Regions from separate parts of the Yersinia canariae genome, predicted to be linked through region 2. Evidence: predicted binding sites of a transcription regulator. Region 2 holds the regulator's gene; each other region holds the start of a gene.

Region 1 (5,939 bases), 200 kb from region 2:
TTGTAATGGATTTTGTGCTGACATCTTGTCGACCTCCTGAGGGGAATGATGCCCCCCATCAATGGAGGGCTAGGAAGGATGGCTCAATCTTAAGTATATACCCAAAAAACGTGGAGTTGCAGATAGGCAGCAACTGAACGAATCCCGATGAACTGACACACATCAGTGATTCGGGTGAGTAAATCTGGCTAACCCCCTTTGCAGCTTCAAGCACAAAGGGGATGACTAAATAAGCACATTTTGATATCGGTGTAACATATCTGCCAGCCGCTTAACCGGGCGAGTAACAGATTCAGGCGACTGATAATCCAGTAATTTTTCCTGATACTGGTCCAGTTCCTGTAATAATCTGGCGAAGTAATAGCGCCGCTTCTGGAAATTCTTTGCATTAATGACTCTATCCGCGGTGTAACGAATTTGCTTATGGAAAGCGCTCAATTCTGCGTTAACTGGAATTTCCGTTTTATTGAGCCGCTGATGGGCGATTATCAAGGTTAGTGCTAGCCGATACTTGTCGATATCCCCGGGGAACATCATCAAAAGCTGATTCAGTTGCTGATACAACGCCGGCAAATGATTTTCATTGCGGCGCGCTTTATTGGTCGTCAGAGCGGATACCGCACTGTAAACAAAGCGATTTAGTAAGGTTCTGCCGGTTCTGTCCTTGGCATTGTCACGGATCAGCAGTAAAACAATCAGGGAAACGAAACAGCCAACAATTTGGCCCAATGCGCTGTCGAGGAACAAGCTGACATTAAACTCCATCGGATTACTCAGCACCATGATATTGATGGTACTGGCCAATGTCCCCAAGGATCCCAGCCGCCGTTTTTGTACTTCGATACCAATAATAAACGCCAGCAATCCCAGACTGATACACAACAGCAACATGCTCTGCTGTGTGGCAGGAATGATAAACATAAAGTAAAGCGCCCCAATGGGCAGGGCCATAATTACCCCCAGCAGGAAGTCTATCGCCACCATTCGGGGATTGGGGGTTCGCATCGCCAGCGACGTCACCACGGCAATCATCACCATACAACCCGCACCTGATGTCCAGCCAGTCCACAACCAGAACAAGCCGCCGATTGCCGTCGCAATGCCGGTACGTAGGCCGTTAATCATTGCGTGATGGCCTTCAGCTGAAACATGCTTCACGGGCACAACACCAGTGAGAATATCTTCCTCTACCCGGCTGATACTGCTGTTGGTGTGAATCCCTTTTGCCAGTAATAAATAGCGAGTTGCCGCCCCAACCCAACTGCTGATGGTATGCGGGATCGCCTCACTGTGGCTGGCACCAATAAATTGGCGCAGTTTTTTCATTCGCTGATGTATTTCAGTTGGCGTCTGTGCCGGTTCACTGAGCATGGCTTTCAACTCAGCGGTTAAGATATCGGGGTGGTTAGCCAGTACCAGATAGGTTTCACACGCCTGAGTTATCAGTGTTAATGACTCCGTGTGCAATACCTGCAAACGGCGATTACAGCGCTGCCAGCGGGAAGATTCCATCATCAGATAGCTGCGCATCCCATTGAGTGCAGTGGTATTTTTAACTAAATTATTCCAAGCTCGGTCAATATCGGTCTTTTCCGCCGGGCGAATGCACAGTTGCAAAAGCTGGTATTGATCCACCAGAACTTTGTCAACCAGACGATCAATATCTCGCTTAATAGATCGCGGTGAAAACAGCAGATCAGCCATAACTGCACAGACGATCCCCAAGACAATCTCGCTACAGCGCTCAACTGCAAACTGAGGCGTTAACAGCGGAGTTTCGCCGGTCGTCACGATGATGATAAGCGCGGTATAGCCCGCCAAACCAAAAGCATAGGAGTTTTCCACTCGCACCAAAGATGAAATCCAGGTACAAACCCCAGCCCATAAACAGCAAAGCATCAGAGTCAAAACCGGCGCTCTGATAGTCAGAACAATTATAATCAAGCCGCCAATACAGCCGATAAATGTTCCGATAATACGCAGCCAGCCACGATGGCGAATGGCCCCAGAGAAAGGTTCGCCACCCGCCGCAAAAGCTGGGCCGGCGGCAACAATCGCGGCGGTCAAGACTGACCAACGCGGTGTTTCTAATTGCAAATGAAAGCCCAGAAACAGCGCCGCAACAATGGCAAAACTGAGCTTGAAAGCAAAGCGCAGACGGATAAAGGTCGGGCTGGTCATCTTAGCCAAACTCGCGCAGACGATGCATCAATTTCACAATCGGCGAGGCCTGATTAGGATCACGATCATTTGATCCCGTAATCACTACCGTCGCGGTAGTGCCCGCCGGATAGGGATGTTGCTGATCTTCAGGGTCCAGGCGGATCTTCACCGGCACACGCTGCGCCAACCGCACCCATTCCAGATTATTATCAATAGTCGCCAGCCCTTTGCTGTCGACACTGCTACTGCTATTAGTGATGCCCGCTGAGATGCTATCGACCGTGCCATGCAGAATGCGGTTGCTACCAAGCGGTGTAATTTCGGCCCGATGCCCCGGAGTGACGCCTTCCAGCTTAGTTTCTTCCAGATAGGCTAAAATATAGAAAGTATCTTTTTTCACCAAGGCAACCGCCGTGGCACCGCGGTTAATAAATTCTCCGGCGTGAACATTCAAGTTTGTCACCCACCCTTCGGCGGGAGCGCGCACGGTGGTTCGCGCCAAATCAAGTTTGGCTAAATCACGCACCGCGACAGCTTTCGCCAGTTGATGACGCACGGTTTGCAGCACATTGCTGGATTGGTCGATCTCTTCTTGTGACAGCGCCTGAACCCCCAGACGCTGACGTCTGCCGGATTCCCGCTGTTTCTCGGCGGCCAGTGTCTGGTAATAGGCAACATCCGCTTCGGCTTCAGCCAAAGCTTGCTGATAGCGCGGCTGGTCAATCACAAATAGGATTTGGCCTTTCTGTACCAGTTGGTTGTCTTTAACCGGCACATCGGTGATTAAGCCACTGACATCTGGCGCAATCGCCACCACATCGGCGGTAAATTTTGCATCACGAGTCCACGGCGATTCTGTGTAGAAGGCCCAGACCTTGAAAATGGCAATCACAGCCAGTAAAACCAGCAACAAGGTGATGCCGATGCGGATTATTTTTAATGAAAAAGTACTCACGGCGACCTCAGGAAGAAAGACGGGATATTAAGTAAAAAAGACAACCATACAGCGCGGTATTAAAGAGCGCTGGATGCCAGACAAACTCATAAATACCCGTGGGTTGCAACACACGACGCAGGACAAAAAAAAGTGCCAGCGAAAGAAGCAGTTCAAGAAATATCGGCGGAAAAGACAGGCCAAATATCACCATCACTGGAAGCAAACTCATTCTTTAAATCCTTTCTGTTATAGGGTGTCGGTGAATACGCCTGGGTGAATAATCTCACTGTCAGTTGAAACACATCCAACCACAGTTGCCACGGCTAAAAGCACCAGCCATAAGACTGACTTATAGGTTAAACTTGATTGTTCAGTATGACTGCAACTTGGACGAGGCGAGGTAACACTCCGGCTACGTGGCTTTCAAACTTCGAATTTTGCTACCGACAGCAGTATATTAGCCTGCTTACTATCAAGTTATCTACAATGTGTGATCTAAATCACTTTTAAGCCAGAGTTAACAATCCACGTAGAGTGAACAATGGAAAGATTAAAACGAATGTCAGTCTTTGCCAAAGTGGTCGAATGCGGTTCCTTTACGGGAGCAGCACGGCAACTGGCAATGAGTGTCTCGTCGATAAGCCAAACGGTATCAAAACTGGAAACGGAGCTAAATGTTAAGCTGCTTAACCGCAGTACCCGGCGCATTGGTTTGACGGAGGCGGGCCGAATTTATTATCAGGGTTGCCGGCGAATGTTGCAGGAGGTACAGGAAGTCCATGAACAACTGTATGCATTTAACAATACGCCGACCGGCACATTGCGAATCGGCTGTTCATCGACGATGGCGCAAAATGTGCTGGCGACGATGACGGCTGCGATGTTGAAAGAATACCCAGGACTTTCCGTCAATCTGGTGACAGGAATACCTGCGCCGGACCTGATTGCCGATGGTTTAGACGTGGTCATTCGCGTTGGGGCATTACAGGATTCAGGGCTATTTTCCCGCCGTTTGGGTTCCATGCCAATGGTGGTGTGTGCCGCCAAATCCTATCTGGCACAGTATGGCACACCGGAAAAACCCTCAGATATGGTCAATTTCTCATGGTTGGAATACAGTGTTCGGCCGGACAGTAATTTTGAATTGATTGCGCCGGAAGGTATTACCACACAGATATCCCCGCAGGGCCGCTTTGTTACCAATGACTCACAAACCATGATCCGCTGGCTCAATGCGGGGGCAGGTATCGCCTATGCGCCGCTGATGTGGGTTATTGAGGAAATCAAACGCGGTGAAGTGGAAGTACTTTTCAAAAAATATCATTCAGACCCACGCCCGGTATATGCGTTATATACCGAGAAAGACAAAATGCCGCTCAAAGTCCAAGTCTGTATTGATTATTTAACCGAGTACTTTAAACGGGTCGCTGAGGTATATCAGGGTTATCGATAAATACACCCGTTATTGGGTACTCAATTTAGCCCTAAACTGAGCACCCAAAATACGGAGTTATCCCACACTACTTACGCCGTGCCACCCACAGTCAAATTATCCAGCTTCAAAGTAGGTTGGCCGACGCCAACCGGCAGGCTTTGCCCTTCTTTACCGCAAACACCCACGCCTTTATCCAGCGCCAAGTCATTGCCTACCATCGAAATTTGCTGCATAGCTTCAATACCGGAGCCTATCAAGGTGGCCCCTTTGACCGCACTGGTAATTTTGCCTTTTTCGATCAAATACGCTTCGGAGGTTGAGAACACAAACTTGCCGGAGGTGATATCCACCTGACCGCCACCAAAATTAGGCGCATACAGGCCATATTCCACACTGGCGATAATCTCTTCCGGTGTTGATTTGCCCGCCAGCATATAGGTATTAGTCATGCGCGGCATCGGCAGATGCGCATAAGATTCACGGCGACCATTACCCGTCGGTGCAACCCCCATCAGGCGCGCATTCAGTTTATCCTGCATATAACCTTTCAAAATACCGTTTTCAATCAGTACGTTGTACTGGCCAGGTACCCCTTCATCGTCGATGGCTAATGAACCTCGGCGGCCTTGCATGGTGCCATCATCCACCACAGTACACAGTTCTGAAGCCACCAACTTACCCATTTGCCCACTGAAGACTGAGCTGCCACGGCGGTTGAAATCACCTTCCAGGCCATGCCCGACGGCTTCATGCAACAACACGCCCGGCCAGCCGGCCCCTAAAACGACAGGCATAGCTCCTGCGGGAGCCGCAATCGCAGACAAATTGACCAGAGCCATTCTGACCGCTTCATTAGCAAAATTATCGGCCCGCACTTCGCCATCCACGGTTTCCAGGAAGTAGTCATAACCGACACGACCACCGCCACCACTGGCCCCGCGTTCACGTTTGCCGTTATCTTCAACCAATACGCTGACAGACAGGCGTACCAGCGGGCGAACATCAGCCGCCAGAGTTCCATCAGTGGCCGCAACCAGGATTTGCTCATATACGCCGGTCAGACTTGCGCTCACTTCCTGCACTCGTTTATCCGCGGCGCGAGCCACTTTATCGACACGATGCAACAAGGCAATTTTGTCTTCCCGCGACAGACTTTGTAGCGGGTCAAGCAGCGGATACAGTGCCAGATGGGAAATCTCACCCAAGGCGTGCACTTTGCCGTTGCCCGTATCACGCACGATACTGCGCGCAGCATGGGCGCTTTGCTGTAAAGCATTCAGGGTGATTTGGTCTGCATAGGCAAATCCGGTCTTTTCGCCGCTGACCGCGCGCACGCCGACACCCTGATCAATATTGTAAGAGCCATCTTTGATGATGCTGTCTTCCAACACCCAGGCCTCGTGA
Region 2 (5,939 bases):
TTCATGACGGCCGACGTTATCCCCAACCGGCAGGAATTACCAAGTAACATTGATTATCAGTTAACTGAGCATGGCGGCCATGTCGGATTTGTCGGCGGCTCATTAAAACACCCACAAATGTGGTTGGAACAACGTATTCCAGCCTGGCTTTCCCCCTATTTGGAGCAACAGTCATGATTATCCCCTGGCAGCAAGTCGATAGTGAAACACTGGATAATCTGCTTGAAACCTTTGTGTTACGTGAAGGCACCGATTACGGCGAGCAAGAGCGCTCATTGGCACAAAAAGTCGAAGATGTGCGCCGCCAATTAGTGAGTCGTGAGGCGGTATTAGTGTGGTCTGAACTACACGAAACCATCAATATTATGCCGCGTGGTGCATTTCGTGCCGGGGCAGAAGAGTTGCCATAACCCTCGCGTTGTCGCCACACTCTTCGAGTAAAATCAGAGTGACAAGCTGGACACTTTGCCCTAAAAATAGCCATTAACGATAAAAAAACAGCCAATTTCAGCCTGTCCACTGAGGATCTAACCCCATGGAGTTACAGCTAATATGTCAATTAAACATCCGGTTATAGCCGTTACCGGCTCAAGTGGCGCAGGAACCACGACCACCAGTTTGGCGTTTCGCAAAATTTTCCAGCAATTGAATATTCGCGCGGCACAAATTGAAGGTGACAGTTTCCACCGCTACACTCGCCCGGAAATGGATGCCGCCATCCGTAAAGCGCGGGATCAAGGCCGACATATCAGCTATTTTGGCCCAGAAGCCAATGATTTTGGTCAGTTGGAAGAAAGTGTGTCCCAATACGGTGAGCACGGAACCGGGCGCTCACGTAAGTATTTGCATACCTATGATGAAGCCGTGCCCTATAACCAGATTCCCGGCACATTCACTCCTTGGGAGTCGCTACCCGAGCCGACTGATGTGCTGTTTTATGAAGGCCTGCACGGCGGGGTCGTGACTGAACATCATGATGTCGCGAAACATGTAGATTTGCTGGTTGGCGTAGTCCCCATCGTTAACCTGGAGTGGATTCAGAAATTAGTCCGGGATACCGGCGAGCGCGGCCATTCCCGTGAAGCGGTCATGGATTCCGTGGTGCGCTCCATGGATGACTATATTAACTACATCACCCCCCAGTTCTCGCGCACCCATATTAACTTCCAGCGGGTACCGACCGTCGATACCTCTAACCCATTTGCCGCCAAAGCCATTCCGTCACTGGATGAAAGTTTTGTCGTCATTCATTTCCGGGGTTTGGATCAAATCGATTTTCCCTACTTACTGGCGATGCTACAGGGATCATTTATTTCAAATATCAATACATTGGTAGTCCCAGGCGGGAAGATGGGGCTGGCGATGGAGTTGATTATGGCGCCATTGGTGCAGCAATTGCTGGAAGGGAAAAAAATTGGTTAACACTATCCCAATCCAAAGTCATTGGAGCTGCGGGTAGGCGGCAAGCGAACTCATCCCGATGAGCTTACATAAGTCAGTGATTCGGGTGAGCGAGCACAGCTAACAGCCCCGCAGCTTCAAGGACGAAGGGTTTGCTTAGGCGACTTCGCGGATTTCAAAACTGTGGGTAATGGTCGCCGCTTTGCCCAGCATCAGAGAAACCGAGCAATATTTCTCAGCCGAAAGTTCAACCGCGCGCTCAACAATTTTATCGGTCAAGCCCTTGCCGCTGACAATAAAATGCAAGTTAATTTGCGTAAACAGGCGCGGTGCCTCTTCTCGGCGCTGCGAAGTTAACGTCACTTCGCAATCGCGCACATCGTTACGGCCTTTTTGCAAAATGGAAACAACGTCAATTGCACTACAGCCGCCTGCCGACATTAACAACATTTCCATCGGGCTTGGTGCTTTATCGCCCGCATTCCCATCCATTAAAACTTGATGGCCTGAAGCCGACTCACCCAAAAATGTCAGTCCCTCAACCCACTTTACACGTGCCTGCATAACTCTTGCTCCCGGTTAAATTTTCTGGTTCAGACTACCCTTTCATTTACAAACTGGCAATGTAACCCGATGTTCATCATGCTGAAGCGATACAACACAAGACACTGGCCTCATCCTGTGCTACAAACAGAATCGAAAGTGTTGTTTCTAGAATTAAATAGGGTAGCTTCTCAATACTCAGTGAAGGGTTTCTACCCGGTACGTATCTTGGCTATACCTTTCGGCAGTTGAGCAAATTAATATGCTAAATGAAAGTGTATTTTATAAGCACGCCGTACAGGGAACTCTGAGCCCTGTTAATTAGGCAGCGATAACAACAGAGGATAACAGCGAATGGTTCTCGGCAAGCCACAAACAGACCCGACTCTCGAATGGTTCCTGTCTCATTGCCATATCCACAAATATCCATCGAAAAGTACGCTAATTCACCAAGGTGAAAAGGCCGAAACGCTTTACTACATCGTGAAAGGCTCCGTTGCGGTGCTTATCAAAGATGAAGAAGGTAAAGAGATGATTCTCTCCTATCTAAACCAGGGAGATTTCATCGGCGAGCTTGGATTATTTGAAGAAGGCCAAGAACGTAGTGCCTGGGTTAGAGCAAAAACCGCCTGTGAAGTGGCTGAAATTTCTTACAAAAAATTCCGTCAGTTGATTCAGGTAAATCCAGATATCTTGATGCGCCTGTCTTCACAAATGGCGAATCGCTTACAGATAACATCTGAGAAAGTGGGTAACCTTGCTTTCCTTGATGTCACTGGGCGCATTGCACAAACACTGCTTAATCTGGCAAAACAACCCGATGCCATGACCCACCCAGATGGGATGCAGATAAAGATTACCCGCCAGGAAATTGGTCAAATCGTTGGCTGCTCCCGCGAAACGGTGGGGCGGATACTAAAAATGCTGGAAGATCAAAATCTGATCTCCGCACACGGTAAAACGATTGTCGTTTACGGCACCCGTTAGTTCCCTATAAACCAGTGCCGCTAACCCGGCACTGGTTTTCTTCATCTGTGTGATTAATAAACTCCTGGGGCCTACATGAATTGGCAACGGCTTATTTATCATCCTGAAGTTAACTATGCTCTCCGCCAAACGCTGGTTCTGTGCATACCCGCGGCATTGGGGTTTGCTATTGGCGATTTACGATTGGGGTTGATGTTCTCCCTGATACCCGCTTGCTGTAACATTGCTTCGCTAGATACCCCTCATCAACATTTCTTCCGGCGACTGATTGTCGGCGGGGCTCTCTTTACCTTCAGTAGCTATCTAACTCAACAACTGTTGCTGTGGGATATCCCATTGCCAGTGGTGCTGCTTGGCCTCGCATTAACATTGGGGATAAGTGGTGCCATCAGTCAGCTCAATGGCCGTTTGCTCCCGGCCGCACTGATTGCCGCGATTTTCAGTCTCAGCATGATAGGTCGCGCGCCCATCTGGCAAGCCCCATTGATGTGTGCCGTGGGGACTCTCTGGTACGGCGTATTTACCTGGCTGTGGTTCCGGTTATGTAAGGACCAGCCCATCCGTGAGCCATTGAGCCAGCTTTACCATCTGTTGGCCAATTATTGCGATGCGACATTCCGTTTATTTGGCCAGCGCCGGGAAACGGAAAAGGCAATACCGCAGTTGTTGGATAAACAGCAAGGTATCATGGATGAAATTAATCAACTTTATCAACAATTTAACCTGCTTCCTAACACCACCAAGAAAGAGCAAAAACGGTTACTGACACTATTTCAGATGGCCCTCGATTTGCAAGAACACATCACTGCGGCAATGAATCAGTCAGAAAAAACGCAAGAGCTGATTGAGCAGACACCTATAGAAAAGGTCCTTGAGCGCAATATACAGATTATCTCAACGCAAATGCGCACCATTGCCGATGATATTCTCTACCACCACCGCGCGAAAACCGGCTTTAGCGCCGGTGATGCACTGGTAGAACTGGAAGAGATTGCCCAGCAACATCCTAATAATCCAGTGGCGCAATTTTGCTATTACCATATCAGTCATATTACCCAAATTCTGAGCGACCAGCGCCCGCAGTATGACCGTGATTTGATGTCCAGCCAGATATCCCAACCGTTCTGGCCGGCGCTTGTCGGCTACTTATCTTTTAAATCCAGTGCATTACGTGATGCTGGCCGGATTGGCGTCACCCTGGCTGCTGGCAGTTATATCGGCAACCTGATCCACCTGCCTAAACCTTACTGGATTTTACTCACCATCATGTTGGTGACACAAAACGGCTATAACGCCACGAAGATCCGTATTCATCACCGCGCCCTTGGCACCCTGATAGGGCTGTTACTCGCGGCAGCTTTACTGCACTTTAAAATGCCGGAAGGCACCACGCTGAGCATCATGTTACTCATCACATTGGTAGCCTATCTGGTTCAACGCAAAAACTATGGCTTGTCAGTCATTTTTAGAACTATCACTACGGTGTATATCTTGCAGCTATTGACCGGAGAAGGGGCGGACTTTTTGATCCCGCGGTTGCTGGATACGTTAATCGGCTGCGCATTGGCCTTTGCCAGTGCACTCTGGTTATGGCCTCAGTGGCAAAGCGGTTTACTGCGTAAAAATGCGCATCAGGCGCTAGAGAGTTATCAGAGTATCCTGCGTATCCTACTGAAACCTAAGCCAGATGTTGGGGAACTGTCCTATGAGCGCATTCAGGTGAACAAAGCCAGCAATGCTGTTCTTAACTCACTGAATCAGGCCATGCAGGAGCCGGGATTCAACTCCAAATATTTATCAGACATGCGCCTATGGGCCACACATAGCGAACTTATTGTCGGGCATATCAACGAGATGACTATCCTGACCCGGGCCTATCCACTGGGAGAATCGCCCGCAGATGCAGATAAACGCCACGTCCGGTTAACCGTTAAATTGGCGGAAGATTATTTACAGCTATGTGAAATGGCGATACAGCAATGCCAGCAACGGCTGGAGTCGGATAGCAGTGAGGGGAATAACGATTTTGTGCAAATGCCGGATATCGATCCCGACACCCAAATCTCTGAATTGGAACGCAATTTACGCCGCATCTTGTCGCATCTTAGCGTAATGCATACCGTTTCATCCCTAGCATGGCAACAACAGCCGCACCACGGTATTTGGCGCAGCCATAGATTGCAGAGTAAGGCGTAAAATGGAGAGGTTAAGCCCTCTCCATGAGGCCACTTAGCCTTTTACCAGGTTGGCGATGGCTTGTTCCAAACGCGCCATACCTAGCTGAATATCTTCTTGCTCAATCACCAGTGAAGGTGCCAACCGCAGTACGTCTGGCCCCGCATTGAGAATCATCAAACCCTGCGCTGCCGCCTCGGTCAGGAACTCCCGCGCACGACCATGATATTGCGGTGTTAATTCTGCCCCAATCAACAACCCCATGCCGCGAATATCACTAAACACATGATACTTGCTGTTAATTTCTTGCAGAGCCTGCACAAACACGCCGTGACGCTGTTCAATACCATCAAGTACCTCAGGGGTGTTAATCACATCCAATGCGGCTTCTGCTACCGCACAGGCCAGAGGATTGCCACCATAAGTGGTACCGTGTGTTCCGACGGCCATCACTGATGCAATTTCTTCTGTTGTCAGCATCGCACTGACAGGGAACCCGCCGCCCAATGCTTTAGCCGTAGTGAGGATATCTGGCGTGACACCATAATGCATATAGGTAAACAGCTTACCGCTGCGCCCCATGCCGCTTTGAACTTCATCAAACACCAACAGCGCTTTATGTTGGGAGCAGAGCGCACGCACCCCTTGCAGAAACTCTGGCGTCGCAGAGGTAATGCCCCCTTCCCCTTGGATCGGCTCCAGCACGACTGCGCAAGTGTGGTCATCCATTACTGCTTTTACCGCTGCCAAATCATTAAAAGGCACATGGATAATATCAGCGGGTTTCGGACCAAAACCATCGGAGTATTTTGGCTGCCCCCCGACTGATACAG
Region 3 (5,939 bases), 2.1 Mb from region 2:
AATGCTGGCGTCCCTTGGGCCGGTGGTCATTGCTGCTGTCACTGCATTACTCACCACAAACCTGTTACACGGTGGGCAAGAAACGCTTTATCAAGTTGAGGCGCTGCCCTCTCCTTGGCCAATACAGTATCTCTTGATGGCATTATTGGGGCTAATAGCCGGTTTCAGTGGGCCACTTTTTCTCAAAGGGATGTCTGCCAGTGGCCGCGCTTTCCGCTCCTTGAACCTATCACCGCCGCTACAGCTAGCCTTGGGCGGGATCATTGTCGGGCTATTATCACTCATTTTCCCCGAAGTTTGGGGGAATGGTTACAGCGTCGTGCAGTCACTATTGACCACTCCTCCGGGAGTTTTATTGATTGGGGGAATATTGATTTGCAAGCTATTGGCTGTACTGGCCAGCAGTGGTTCGGGGGCACCCGGCGGGGTGTTTACCCCAACACTGTTTGTTGGCGCGGCGTTGGGGATGTTGTGCGGCCAGATGTTTGCCTGGTGGCCCCTGTTTGGTGACAATATTGCATTATTAATGGCGTTGACGGGAATGGCGACATTGCTGGCTGCGACCACTCACGCGCCCATTATGGCCGCGCTGATGGTGTGTGAAATGACTGGCGCATATACCTTATTGCCGGGGTTACTATTATCCTGTGTTATTTCAACAACAATAGCCCGTTGGTTGCGTCCTGACTCTGTATATCACTCACGCTAAAATAGGCTGATAATAGCGTTATTCCAGAGCCAGTATTGTTGTTACAGAAAATGGTTGTTACCGACCTAATAGCTAACGCAAAAATATATTATTGAGCCATGGCTGTTAGGTCTAAATATTTTGCCAAGGGCTTTTCTTCAGGATGCGGCAGATAAGGTAATTGCCCCAATTGTGGTGCAGGTAAACGCTCGCGTAGCATTGCGATTGTTTCAGCATAATGCGCCAGTCCCGGATTAATACGATTAGCAACCCAACCTAATAATGGTAAACCATCATTGATAATAGCTTGAGCAGTTAATAAGGCATGATTAATACAGCCTAATTTAATTCCGACGACTAAAATTACCGGTAATTGTTCTTGTATCACCCAGTCAGAATAAAAGCGCTGGTCATTCATCATGACTTTCCAGCCGCCACATCCTTCGACGACAACGGTATCGGCTTTCGCTGATAATCGCTGCAATCCTTCCGTCATTTTATTGTAATTAATGAGGGTGTCTGAACAGGCATGGATAACATCCCCGGCCAACGGGTATGGGTTAACTTCCTGATAATCAAGTTCAATTGAGGATGATGCTTGTAAAATCAGTGCATCCTGGTTGCGCAGCCCATCCGGAGTTTCTTTACTCTCTGTCGCTACCGGCTTATAGCCTACAGCTGTTCTGCCATTTTGGCTTAAGGCCTGAAGTAAGGCCCGTGACACTACGGTTTTACCAACAGCTGTGTCGGTTCCCGTCACAAAAACACGCGTTAACATAACAATACTCCGCAATCTGGCCACTTCGACTCACGTCTTTCCGCCTAATATTAGCGAAATTGGTAACATGGATAAAAGTCTAGGCGATGCCGACAACAGACAGCTTGCGTTAGCGCAATGTTTTGCCGAACTGAGCGAGGTTTTTAACAGATAGCGGCCAATAATATGCGGAATACTCCCAATATACTCACTAATAATTAACTCTTAATTATTAGTGGCGCCCTATCCTTGCAATAATTTCACCAGTAAAGAGCCATTATATAATGCTTCTTTTACTAACGCCGCGCCTGGCATTGTCCCCTGATTAAAAAATGCCGTCGGCTCAACAAGAATATGTTCACTGTAAGCAGGTAGCGCTTGCTGGCGAATACAAGATGCAATAGCCGGATGCAAAATAGAAGCCGCTTTATTTAATGGAGAACCGACCAGAATCTTTTCCGGATTAAATAAATTGACCATTATGGCAATAATCCGGCCCACACTGTGGCCAACGCCCAAGATAATATCTTTGGCTAATTGGTCGCCTGCCAAAGCCGCATCACATAAAGACTCCACACTCAGTGGTGAGCCGTGTAATAACGAACTCATGGAGCCATTTAATCTTTGCTGGGCAATTTCAAGCATATTCTCAATACTGGCAACTGTCTCAAGGCAACCATGATTCCCGCAATAACAACGTTTGCCATAAGGGTCAACTTGAGTATGGCCAATCTCAACCACACTGCGGCTTCCCGCATGTAATACCCGGCCCGCAGTAATCACCCCGGCACCCACGTTATGGTCAATTACAACTTGAATCACATTCTGGCAACCGCGCGAAGCACCATATAAAGCCTCCGCCATTGTCCAGGCACAAATGTCGTGTTGCAAATAGACGGGCAATCCCGTTCGTTGCTCTAACGCCGGGCCAAGTAGCATCTCATCGACATCATAAAATGGCATTTTATGCACGATACCCGCAGGCGCATCAATGATGCCGGGCATGGTAATGGCGATGGCTGTCAGTCTTTCAAGTTTTTCCTGATGACGGATAAAAAACAGATCTACTTCGCTCAGGATGCGATTGAGTAAAGGTTCGGGATGACTATCAGGTAATGGGATTTGGTCCTCGACCACCAGTTTGCTGCTGAGGTCGCGTAGCGCGAGAGTAATCGAGCCTCGGCTGATGCGCCCCGAGACATAGTGCCAGGCTTCGGTATCAAGAACCAAACCAATTGCAGGCCGCCCACGGCTACCAACATCTTGATATTCGGTTTCTTTCACCAGATGAGCTTCGACCAATTCCCGCACAATTTTGGTGATACTGGCGGGGGCCAGTTGCGCCTTTTTAGACAGTTCAATACGCGATATCGGGCCGAATAAATCAATCAGCCGATAAACGGCCCCTGCATTGGTCTGCTTGATTTGATCAATATGCCCAGGCTGTCCATCCGTTATCACTAAACCGGCTCCTTCTGTGTCACCGAGTATTTTTCGCGCTTCTAAATAAAGATTATCGGCTATGTTGGGGCTTTTAGTATATGGCGTCAACTATTTGATTAGTTATGTGATTTACTGCACATAATCACCGATATCCTTTAACATCATGCGGGTTATTTAGCCGAAATAAGTACAAAAAACGCCCATCATAATTATTTGCTTTTCGCGGTCAAAACACCATCACCCTTTGCAGGGCGGAGTATCAGCGACCATCAGGCGAATCAATGCTTGCGCGGGCGCGGTCACGGGGCGATGTTTATGATTAACCAACCACACCTCAGTTGTGGCGCTGGCCTCCGCGAGGGGTAAATATTTCACCCCGTCCACTTTTATCCGAGTAAAGGACGCCGGCAAGATAGAAACTCCTAAACCGGAGGAGACCAAACCAACAATTGTCATCGCCTCGCCCACTTCTTGCGTGATATAGGGCGTGATACCTGCACGCGCGAGCAGCGTGAGGATTTCGTCATAAAGCGCCGTTCCCACCTCACGAGCAAAGAAAACAAAAGGTTGCTCTGCTAACGCGCTAAATTTGACACTGCCATACGGCAAGGCAGCTAACGGACTGTCTTCATGGACGACCGCAACTAAGGGTTCGCGCAGCAGCAAACGGTATTGCAATGCATCGGGCAAGCGGGTGTTGCGCATGACCCCGAGATCTAGCTGTCCATCGAGTAAAGGTTCAATTTGCTGCTTGGTATTAACTTCCTGCATTTTAATATGAACTTGCGGATGTAACTGACGAAACGCCCGCAAATTTTTCGAGACGGTACTAATAAAAGGTGCAGACGAGGTAAAGCCAATGGTCAGCTCTCCAGATTCACCACGATGTAAGCGCGCCGCTTTTTCCGATGCCGAACTCACTTGCGCGAGGATTTGGTAAGCCTCTTTTAAAAACAAGGTTCCAGCTTGAGTCAGACTGACATTACGATTATTCCGAGCCAATAGCCGAGCCCCGATTTGCTCCTCCAAAATTTGAATTTGCTGGCTCAGTGGGGGTTGAGAAATACGCAAACGCTCGGCTGCACGGCCGAAATGCAACTCTTCTGCTACCGCAATAAAATAACGTAAATGTCTGAGTTCAATACTCATCTAACTCCATTGATACTTTTAACGTCTTATTATGAATAATTAATATATTAGACAAAAAACTTAGCTATTTCTATGATCTGTTTATTGGGCCGAATAACCGCTGCGCCATTGCGCCTGCGGTGAACAAATCGTTTTTGACTGTGTTATTGATAAGGAAATACCGTGACCACCTCTTTGCGCACTCCTGATTCCGTGGTGCCAACCCCCGCAGCAAATGATGATGCCGCTGACATTATCGTGGATAAAAAAGTCACTCGCTTTACTAAAAAACCTTATATTCAACGCGGCTCGCCAGAATTCATCCGTGTTACCCTCGCCTTCTTTTCTGCTGGATTAGCCACTTTCGCGTTGCTTTATTGTGTGCAACCCATTCTGCCAATGTTATCGCAGGACTTTGCTATTTCCCCTGCGGGCAGCAGTTTATCGCTTTCGGCCGCCACCGGGATGCTGGCTTTTGGCTTGATGTTTACCGGCCCATTATCGGATGCGATTGGCCGCAAATCAGTTATGGTTGTGGCCTTGATGCTGGCGGCTATCTGTACGCTAATCTGCTCATTTATGACCAGTTGGCAGGGGATTTTGCTCATGCGCGCGTTGATTGGCTTATCCCTCAGTGGCGTTGCTGCCGTGGCGATGACTTATCTTAGTGAAGAGATTCACCCCAGTTTTGTTGCGCTCTCGATGGGGCTGTATATCAGTGGTAATTCTATCGGCGGGATGAGCGGCCGCTTAATTACTGGGGTGCTGAGCGATTTCTTTTCCTGGCGCATTGCACTGGCGGTAATTGGTTTATTTGCATTAGCCGCCGCGTGTATGTTTTGGCGTATCCTTCCGCCATCCAAACATTTCCGCCCCACCTCATTGCGCCCCAGAACACTGGCGATCAATTTCAAATTACATTGGCGAGATCCCGGTTTGCCTCTGTTGTTTGCTGAAGGTTTTTTGATCATGGGCAGCTTTGTGACTTTATTTAATTACATTGGCTATCGTTTGTTAGCGCAGCCCTATTATCTCAGTCAGGCCATCGTCGGTTTATTATCGATAGTTTATCTGACAGGCTCTTATAGCTCACCCAAAGCTGGCGCATTAACCAGCCGCTATGGCCGTGGGCCGGTATTAATGGCATCGATAGGCATGATGTTAATTGGGGTTATTATTACTGGATTCTCTCCGGTGATAACAATTCTTATCGGTATGATGGTATTTACTGCCGGTTTTTTTGCCGCGCATTCTGTTGCGAGCAGTTGGATTGGCCGCCGCGCTCGCCGTGCTAAAGCACAGGCTTCATCACTTTATCTATTTTGCTATTACGCGGGTTCCAGTGTTGCAGGAACATTAGGCGGTATTTTCTGGCTTAATTTAGGTTGGATTGGTGTGGTTTCATTTATCGCCACCCTGCTGTTGATCGCATTGTATGTTGGCCAGCGATTACGTAAATTGCCCGAAGCGGCAAGAATTTAATCTCAAATTAGCTAAATCCTGTAGGATGCTAAATTACAATTTGACGTCCTCTCTCCTGTGTACCTATTATTAATACGAACCTAACGACTCTAGGTGACAGTTGCTTGAAATATAAATTAAGTATCTAATGTATTAAGGGATTTTATTACGCGATATTTCCTTAATTTATTTAATGTCAGGAGAAAATATGACAAACCACTTTCTTACTCTTTGGGACATATTGGCGACAACGTTTTCAATTTTCTTTTTCATCGCCTACTTGCTGATTCTGTTCCAGGTCATCTCTGACCTCTTCAGGGATCATGAACTGGGTGGATTTTATAAGGCAATTTGGATCCTGTTCTTACTCTTCATCCCGCTATTAACCTCTCTCGTGTATCTTATTACCCGCGGTAAAGGTATGGCACAACGCTATCGGGCGTCAGTGCAAAAATCGGTTTC
Region 4 (5,939 bases), 640 kb from region 2:
CGGCATTGAACGTATGTCACGAATTAGCTCAGGAAAGATTGAAAACCCGTGACTATGCATCCAATATGGAGCAACGTATTCGGATGTTACAACAGACCATTGAACAGGCATTGCTTGAACAGGGTCGCATCTCTGAACGTCAGGATGCACAGTTTGAATAAATCTCTGTTGAATGATAGATTCGACAGTGAGTAAAGAATTTCTCTGAGATGTTTGTCAGCGGGCCAGTCCCCTGAGCCGATATTTAATACCAACAGAATGTAGCGACTCCGTAACTGGTGCGCATGCTCGGTCCGCCGAGAAGCCTTAAGGTTGCGACGCTGCGTTCACCTTGAACCATGGGTTCAAGGGTTACAGCCTGCGACGGCATCTCGGAGATCCCTTTCTAATCGTGTAACTTGTTTTTTCAGTTATCACGTTTGTGTTGATACAGGCAGTTTTCTACTTTTTTAAGTCAATAACATGCCTTTGAATCCGCAATATGCCCTTGAGCGGCAGAAAATTCGCAGTGACATTCGTGAGCGTCGGCGTCTTTTGACTCCCGAGCAACAACAGCACTCTGCTAATTCCGCGGCTAAACACATCGCTTCCCACAATAAAATTCAGCAGGCCAATACTGTTGCAGTATTTCTGTCTTTTGATGGAGAATTGAATACCACTCCGGTGATTGAATTATTGTGGCAGCAGAAAAAACGGGTTTATCTCCCTGTTCTCCACCCTTTCAGCCCCGGTAATCTGTTGTTTCTCCACTATCGTCCTGATAGCCAACTCATTCGCAATCGCTTGAAAATTCTAGAACCTCAATTAGACGTGCGCGATGTGCTGCCCTTAAATCAATTAGATGTGGTGATAACCCCGCTAGTGGCATTTGATAGCCTAGGGCAGCGTTTAGGGATGGGAGGGGGCTTCTATGACCGTACACTGCAAAACTGGCAGCAAGGTGGCCCCTATCCTCTTGGTCTGGCGCATGATTGCCAGCGGGTTGAGCACTTACCAAGTGAACATTGGGATGTGCCGTTGCCAGAGATTGTTACGCCGGAAAAAATCTGGCGATGGTGAGAAATAGCCCTTTAATATAAAAAAACACCCGCGACCAGATAGATAGCGGGTGCTCAGTCATTCAATACAGCGCTTATCAATAGAGCAAACGCGCGCGAATAGTCCCTGGAATTGCCTTCATCGCCTGCAATGCTTTTTCCGCATTCTCTGCATCATCAGTTTCAACATCGATAACGACATAACCGATGTCAGCGCTGGTTTGCAAATACTGCGCGGCAATATTGACGTTCTGCTCAGCAAAGATTTTGTTGATGCTGGTCAGGATACCTGGACGGTTCTCGTGGATGTGCAACAAACGGCGAGTATTGTCACCATGAGCGGGCAAAGAAACTTCCGGGAAGTTAACCGCAGACAGCGTTGAGCCGTTGTCGGAATACTTCGCCAGCTTGCCAGCCACTTCATCACCGATATTTTCCTGTGCTTCCTGAGTGGAACCACCGATATGCGGGGTCAATAACACATTATCAAACTCGCACAATGGTGAATTGAACGGGTCTTTGTTGGTCGCCGGCTCTTCAGGGAAAACATCAATTGCCGCGCCCGCCAAATGATTACTGGCCAATGCATCACACAACGCAGGAATATCAACGACCGTCCCGCGTGAAGCATTAATCAGCATCGCGCCCGGCTTCATCAGTGCCAATTGCTCAGGGCCAATCATATTCTTGGTGGAGTGATTTTCCGGCACATGCAGGCTAATCACATCACTCATATTCAGCAAATCAGACAGGTGACGAACCTGCTGCGCGTTCCCCAACGACAGTTTATTTTCAATATCGTAGAAGAATACTTTCATACCAACACTTTCCGCCAGAATACCCAGCTGAATACCAATATGACCATAACCAATGATACCCAGTTTCTTGCCACGGGCTTCATAGGAGCCTACCGCCAGCTTATTCCACTCGCCACGGTGTGCTTTGGCATTAGCAGACGGAATGCCCCGGAACATCAGCAGCAACTCGCCCAGTACCATTTCGGCTACCGAACGGGTATTGGAGAAAGGCGCATTGAATACTGGCACACCACGTTTGGTCGCCGCGTTTAAATCAACCTGATTAGTACCGATACAGAAACAGCCTACTGCAACTAATTTTTCTGCTGCAGCAAAAACTTCCTCGGACAGATGCGTGCGCGATCGGATCCCGATGAAGTGAGCATCACGAATAGATTCTTTCAGTGATTCGGTGTCTAAGGCACCTTTATGATATTCAATATTGCTATAACCGGCTGCACGCAGATTATCGACCGTGCTCTGGTGAACCCCTTCCACTAACAGAAACTTAATTCTGTCTTTCTCCAGTGATACTTTTGCCATGTCCCCGACCCTATTTTCAGACTTCAGATGTGGCTGCCGATATCGAATGAATCCGGTCAGCACCCTGTCAACATAACAAATATTACGCGGGCAGCAATACAAACGATTGCTTGCCTATCAGCAGAACAAATAGCGCAAGTGTTAATTTATGGAATAAAAAACTGGCGGAGAGAGAGTTAATGGCAGGTTAAGAAAATGAAATGAGAAAATGTGATATATATCACCAAATTTAACCATTTTAAGAAAAGATATTTAAAGACAAAAATTATCAGGGTGAAGTCAATAAACCACACCCTGAGCAAGGTTTAGTCGATCATTTCAGGACGACAGTCTTAACACCGTCGGCAGTACCAATCAATGCCACATCAGCACCACGATTGGCAAATAGCCCAACAGTGACAACCCCGGCGATACCATTAATTTTATTTTCTAACGCAATGGCATCCAAAATAGTCAGATTATGAACATCTAAAATAATGTTGCCATTATCAGTCACGACATTCTGACGATATTCAGGTAGCCCACCCAATTTGACCAGCTCGCGGGCGACATAAGAACGCGCCATTGGGATAACTTCGACCGGCAGCGGGAACTTACCCAACACACCGACCTGCTTAGAGGCATCGGCAATACAGATAAACTTACGAGCAATAGCCGCAATGATTTTCTCGCGAGTCAGTGCTGCACCGCCGCCTTTTATCATCTGCATTTGATCATTAATTTCATCAGCGCCATCGACATAGATATCCAACACATCGACTTCGTTGCAATCAAATACCTGAATGCCATAACTTTTTAGCTTGGCGGTAGAGGCGTCTGAGCTGGAAACTGCCCCTTCAATTTGATTTTTGATAGAGCCAAGGGCATCAATAAAATGTGCCGCAGTAGAGCCAGTGCCGACCCCCACGATAGTGCCGGGTTTAACATAATCTAATGCTGCCCAGCCCACTGCTTTTTTAAGTTCATCCTGAGTCATGGTATGTTCACGCCTTGATGTGAAAGAAAACCTGACGTCATTATAGAGCATATACGTGATAAAACATCGCAATAAAGCCCGCCTGCAAGGTGGTTAATTTTAGCTAGATCACAGTTATGTCGGTTTATTTGTGGCGAGCCTTGCGGCATTCCAACATAGAAAAATGCTCAAAATGTGGCATAGTGCGGTATTAACTTAAATATTTGGAGAGATGACTCCGATGAAACGCCCAGACTACCGTACGCTACAAGCGCTGGACGCGGTGATCCGTGAGCGCGGTTTTGAACGCGCTGCACAAAAGCTCTGTATCACCCAATCGGCGGTATCTCAGCGCATTAAGCAGTTGGAAAACCTGTTTGGTCAGCCGCTGTTGGTGCGCACTGTGCCCCCCCGACCAACGGAACAAGGGCAGAAATTGCTCGCCTTGCTGCATCAGGTTGAATTGCTGGAAGAAGAGTGGCTCGGCAATGATAACGGCGGGGATACTCCGCTATTGCTGTCATTGGCGGTCAACGCCGACAGCCTGGCAACTTGGCTATTACCGGCGTTAAAATCGGTATTGGTAGACTCCCCTATTCGGCTGAATTTACAAGTCGAAGATGAAACCCGAACTCAAGAACGGCTGCGCCGTGGTGAGGTTGTGGGCGCGGTCAGTATCCAACCTCAACCGCTTCCCAGCTGCTTAGTCGATCAACTCGGCGCACTGGATTATCTGTTTGTCGCATCCAAACCCTTTGCCGAACGTTACTTCCCCAATGGCGTGACCCGCTCAGCATTGCTGAAAGCGCCAGCGGTGGCTTTTGACCATTTGGATGATATGCATCAGGCGTTTTTGCAGCAAAATTTCGATTTATCGCCGGGGAGTGTGCCCTGCCATATCGTTAATTCGTCAGAAGCATTTGTGCAGTTGGCAAGGCAAGGCACCACCTGCTGTATGATCCCGCATCTGCAAATCGAAAAAGAGCTGGCATCCGGTGAGCTAATTAATCTGACGCCGGGGTTATTGCAGCGGCGAATGTTGTTCTGGCATCGATTTGCGCCAGAAAGCCGGACGATGAGGAAGGTTACTGACGCCCTGTTATCTTACGGGCGTCAGGTATTACGGCAAGACTAGCTTATTTAGCAGCAGTTGTCGGCGTGTTAGCACTGGTTTTCAGTTCAAACACGACATCAACTTGATCATCAAAATGGATGGTCTGCTGTTCGTAAGTTTGAGCAGCATCATTAGCTGGTGCGGCTTCAGCACTCTTGAACATGCGCGCTACCGGCATTGGCTGGTAGTTAGCGACATGATAGCGAATGCTGTAAACCGGCCCCAGTTTAACCTTAAATCCTTCGGCCAGAGACCCCGCCTGGCTAATGGCATTCTCGATAGCTTTTTTACGTGCTTGCTCACGGTAAGTCTCCGGATTAGCCACACCCAGTTCCACAGCACGAATCTCATTTAGGCCCGATTTTAGCGCCCCATCCAGTAACTCATTCAATTTATCAAGCTGGCGCAGTGTCACCTGAACCTGACGCACCGCACGGTAGCCTTTCAATACCGCCTCACCGGTTTTCTGGTAATCGTATTCAGGTTGGGTACGGATATTGGCAGCATTGATATCTTTTTTATCAATGCCACTTTTACGTAGGAAATCAAAATATTGCGCTACACGGGTATCCGCCTGCTTTTTAGCATCAGCCGCATCTTTGGCAGATACGCTGACTTCAATAGCAATAGTGGCGATATCTGGAGTCGCATCAACACTGGCGGTGCCGGAGGTGACAACATGCGGCCCTTCTGGCACTTCGGCGGCTTGAACTTGTAGCGCCAAAGGTAACGTCCCTAATCCCATCATTGCGGCCAAAGCCAATGTCTTCAACTTCACGGAGCCTCCTAAAATATGCATGACAAATAAATCTGTTGCCATTAGATAACCAGTGAATTCAATTAGTCACAAATATATTTGCAGTTAATTACACTCGTTGGCATCTCATTGACAAGGTGATTCATTCGCCGTCGGTAATCCTATTAACACATCAACCGTAGCATATCTTACGAAGCATGAGATTCAGATTAGTGATAAAAATTCACAGGTTTAATCCCTGTTGTGCCAACTGAAAAGCAATAAACCACATCACGCCGCCCACCAGCAAATTGATCACTCGCTGTGAGCTTGGGCGATTCAGCCATGGTGATAACCACGCCGCGAGGAGTGCCAGAGCAAAAAACCAGGTAACTGATGCACTCACCGCCCCCAAAGCAAACCAAGGCCGAACATCCGGTAATAACTGCCCTCCCAAGCTCCCCAGCACCACAAAGGTATCCAGATAGACATGCGGGTTAAGCCAGGTTACTGCTAATAGTGTGACGATGATGGGCCAGCGCCCCTGAGCACCCGCGCCAGCAGAGGATGAGGAATTCCCTCCCCGCCAGGCGGCTACCAGTGCTCCCCAGCCATACCACAACAAAAATGCCACTCCACCCCAAGTGACCAGTGCCAACAACAATGGTGAGCGGCTCAATAAAGCGCTGCCGCCAAAAATACCGGCGCAAATCAAGATGATGTCACTGAGAGCACAAAGTCCGGCGCTCATTAGGTG

What was found. The regulator CRP, encoded in region 2, controls carbon source genes, mostly activating them, when cyclic AMP is high. The targets are predictions, from matches to a motif close to ATGTGANNNNNNTCACAT.
Region 1: a site for CRP is predicted at 3,589-3,606, ahead of aaeR (HTH-type transcriptional activator AaeR). Genes of this name have one in related genera too.
Region 3: a site for CRP is predicted at 3,011-3,028, ahead of mlc (sugar metabolism global transcriptional regulator Mlc). Genes of this name have one in related genera too.
Region 4: a site for CRP is predicted at 2,586-2,603, ahead of serA (phosphoglycerate dehydrogenase). Genes of this name have one in related genera too.

What each region holds. Positions count from the first base shown of each region.
Region 1 covers NZ_CP043727.1:4,195,644-4,201,582, forward strand. Annotated here, with positions in the region: gene F0T03_RS19225 (NAD-dependent succinate-semialdehyde dehydrogenase) at 1-24, opposite strand, end outside; gene aaeB (p-hydroxybenzoic acid efflux pump subunit AaeB) at 226-2,181, opposite strand; gene aaeA (p-hydroxybenzoic acid efflux pump subunit AaeA) at 2,183-3,118, opposite strand; gene aaeX (p-hydroxybenzoic acid efflux pump operon protein AaeX) at 3,126-3,329, opposite strand; gene aaeR (HTH-type transcriptional activator AaeR) at 3,642-4,553, shown strand; gene tldD (metalloprotease TldD) at 4,625-5,939, opposite strand, start outside.
Region 2 covers NZ_CP043727.1:4,391,178-4,397,116, forward strand. Annotated here, with positions in the region: gene F0T03_RS20200 (hydrolase) at 1-177, shown strand, start outside; gene F0T03_RS20205 (YheU family protein) at 174-410, shown strand; gene F0T03_RS20210 (phosphoribulokinase) at 553-1,422, shown strand; gene F0T03_RS20215 (OsmC family protein) at 1,558-1,965, opposite strand; gene crp (cAMP-activated global transcriptional regulator CRP) at 2,299-2,931, shown strand; gene F0T03_RS20225 (YccS/YhfK family putative transporter) at 3,007-5,127, shown strand; gene argD (bifunctional acetylornithine/succinyldiaminopimelate transaminase) at 5,161-5,939, opposite strand, start outside.
Region 3 covers NZ_CP043727.1:2,321,989-2,327,927, forward strand. Annotated here, with positions in the region: gene clcB (voltage-gated ClC-type chloride channel ClcB) at 1-709, shown strand, start outside; gene bioD (dethiobiotin synthase) at 798-1,466, opposite strand; gene mlc (sugar metabolism global transcriptional regulator Mlc) at 1,689-2,906, opposite strand; gene F0T03_RS10750 (LysR family transcriptional regulator) at 3,126-4,037, opposite strand; gene F0T03_RS10755 (MFS transporter) at 4,200-5,498, shown strand; gene F0T03_RS10760 (SHOCT domain-containing protein) at 5,686-5,939, shown strand, end outside.
Region 4 covers NZ_CP043727.1:3,754,169-3,760,107, forward strand. Annotated here, with positions in the region: gene zapA (cell division protein ZapA) at 1-161, shown strand, start outside; RNA gene ssrS (6S RNA) at 199-382, shown strand; gene F0T03_RS17305 (5-formyltetrahydrofolate cyclo-ligase) at 463-1,059, shown strand; gene serA (phosphoglycerate dehydrogenase) at 1,136-2,377, opposite strand; gene rpiA (ribose-5-phosphate isomerase RpiA) at 2,691-3,353, opposite strand; gene F0T03_RS17320 (LysR family transcriptional regulator ArgP) at 3,574-4,467, shown strand; gene F0T03_RS17325 (oxidative stress defense protein) at 4,469-5,224, opposite strand; gene argO (arginine exporter ArgO) at 5,427-5,939, opposite strand, start outside.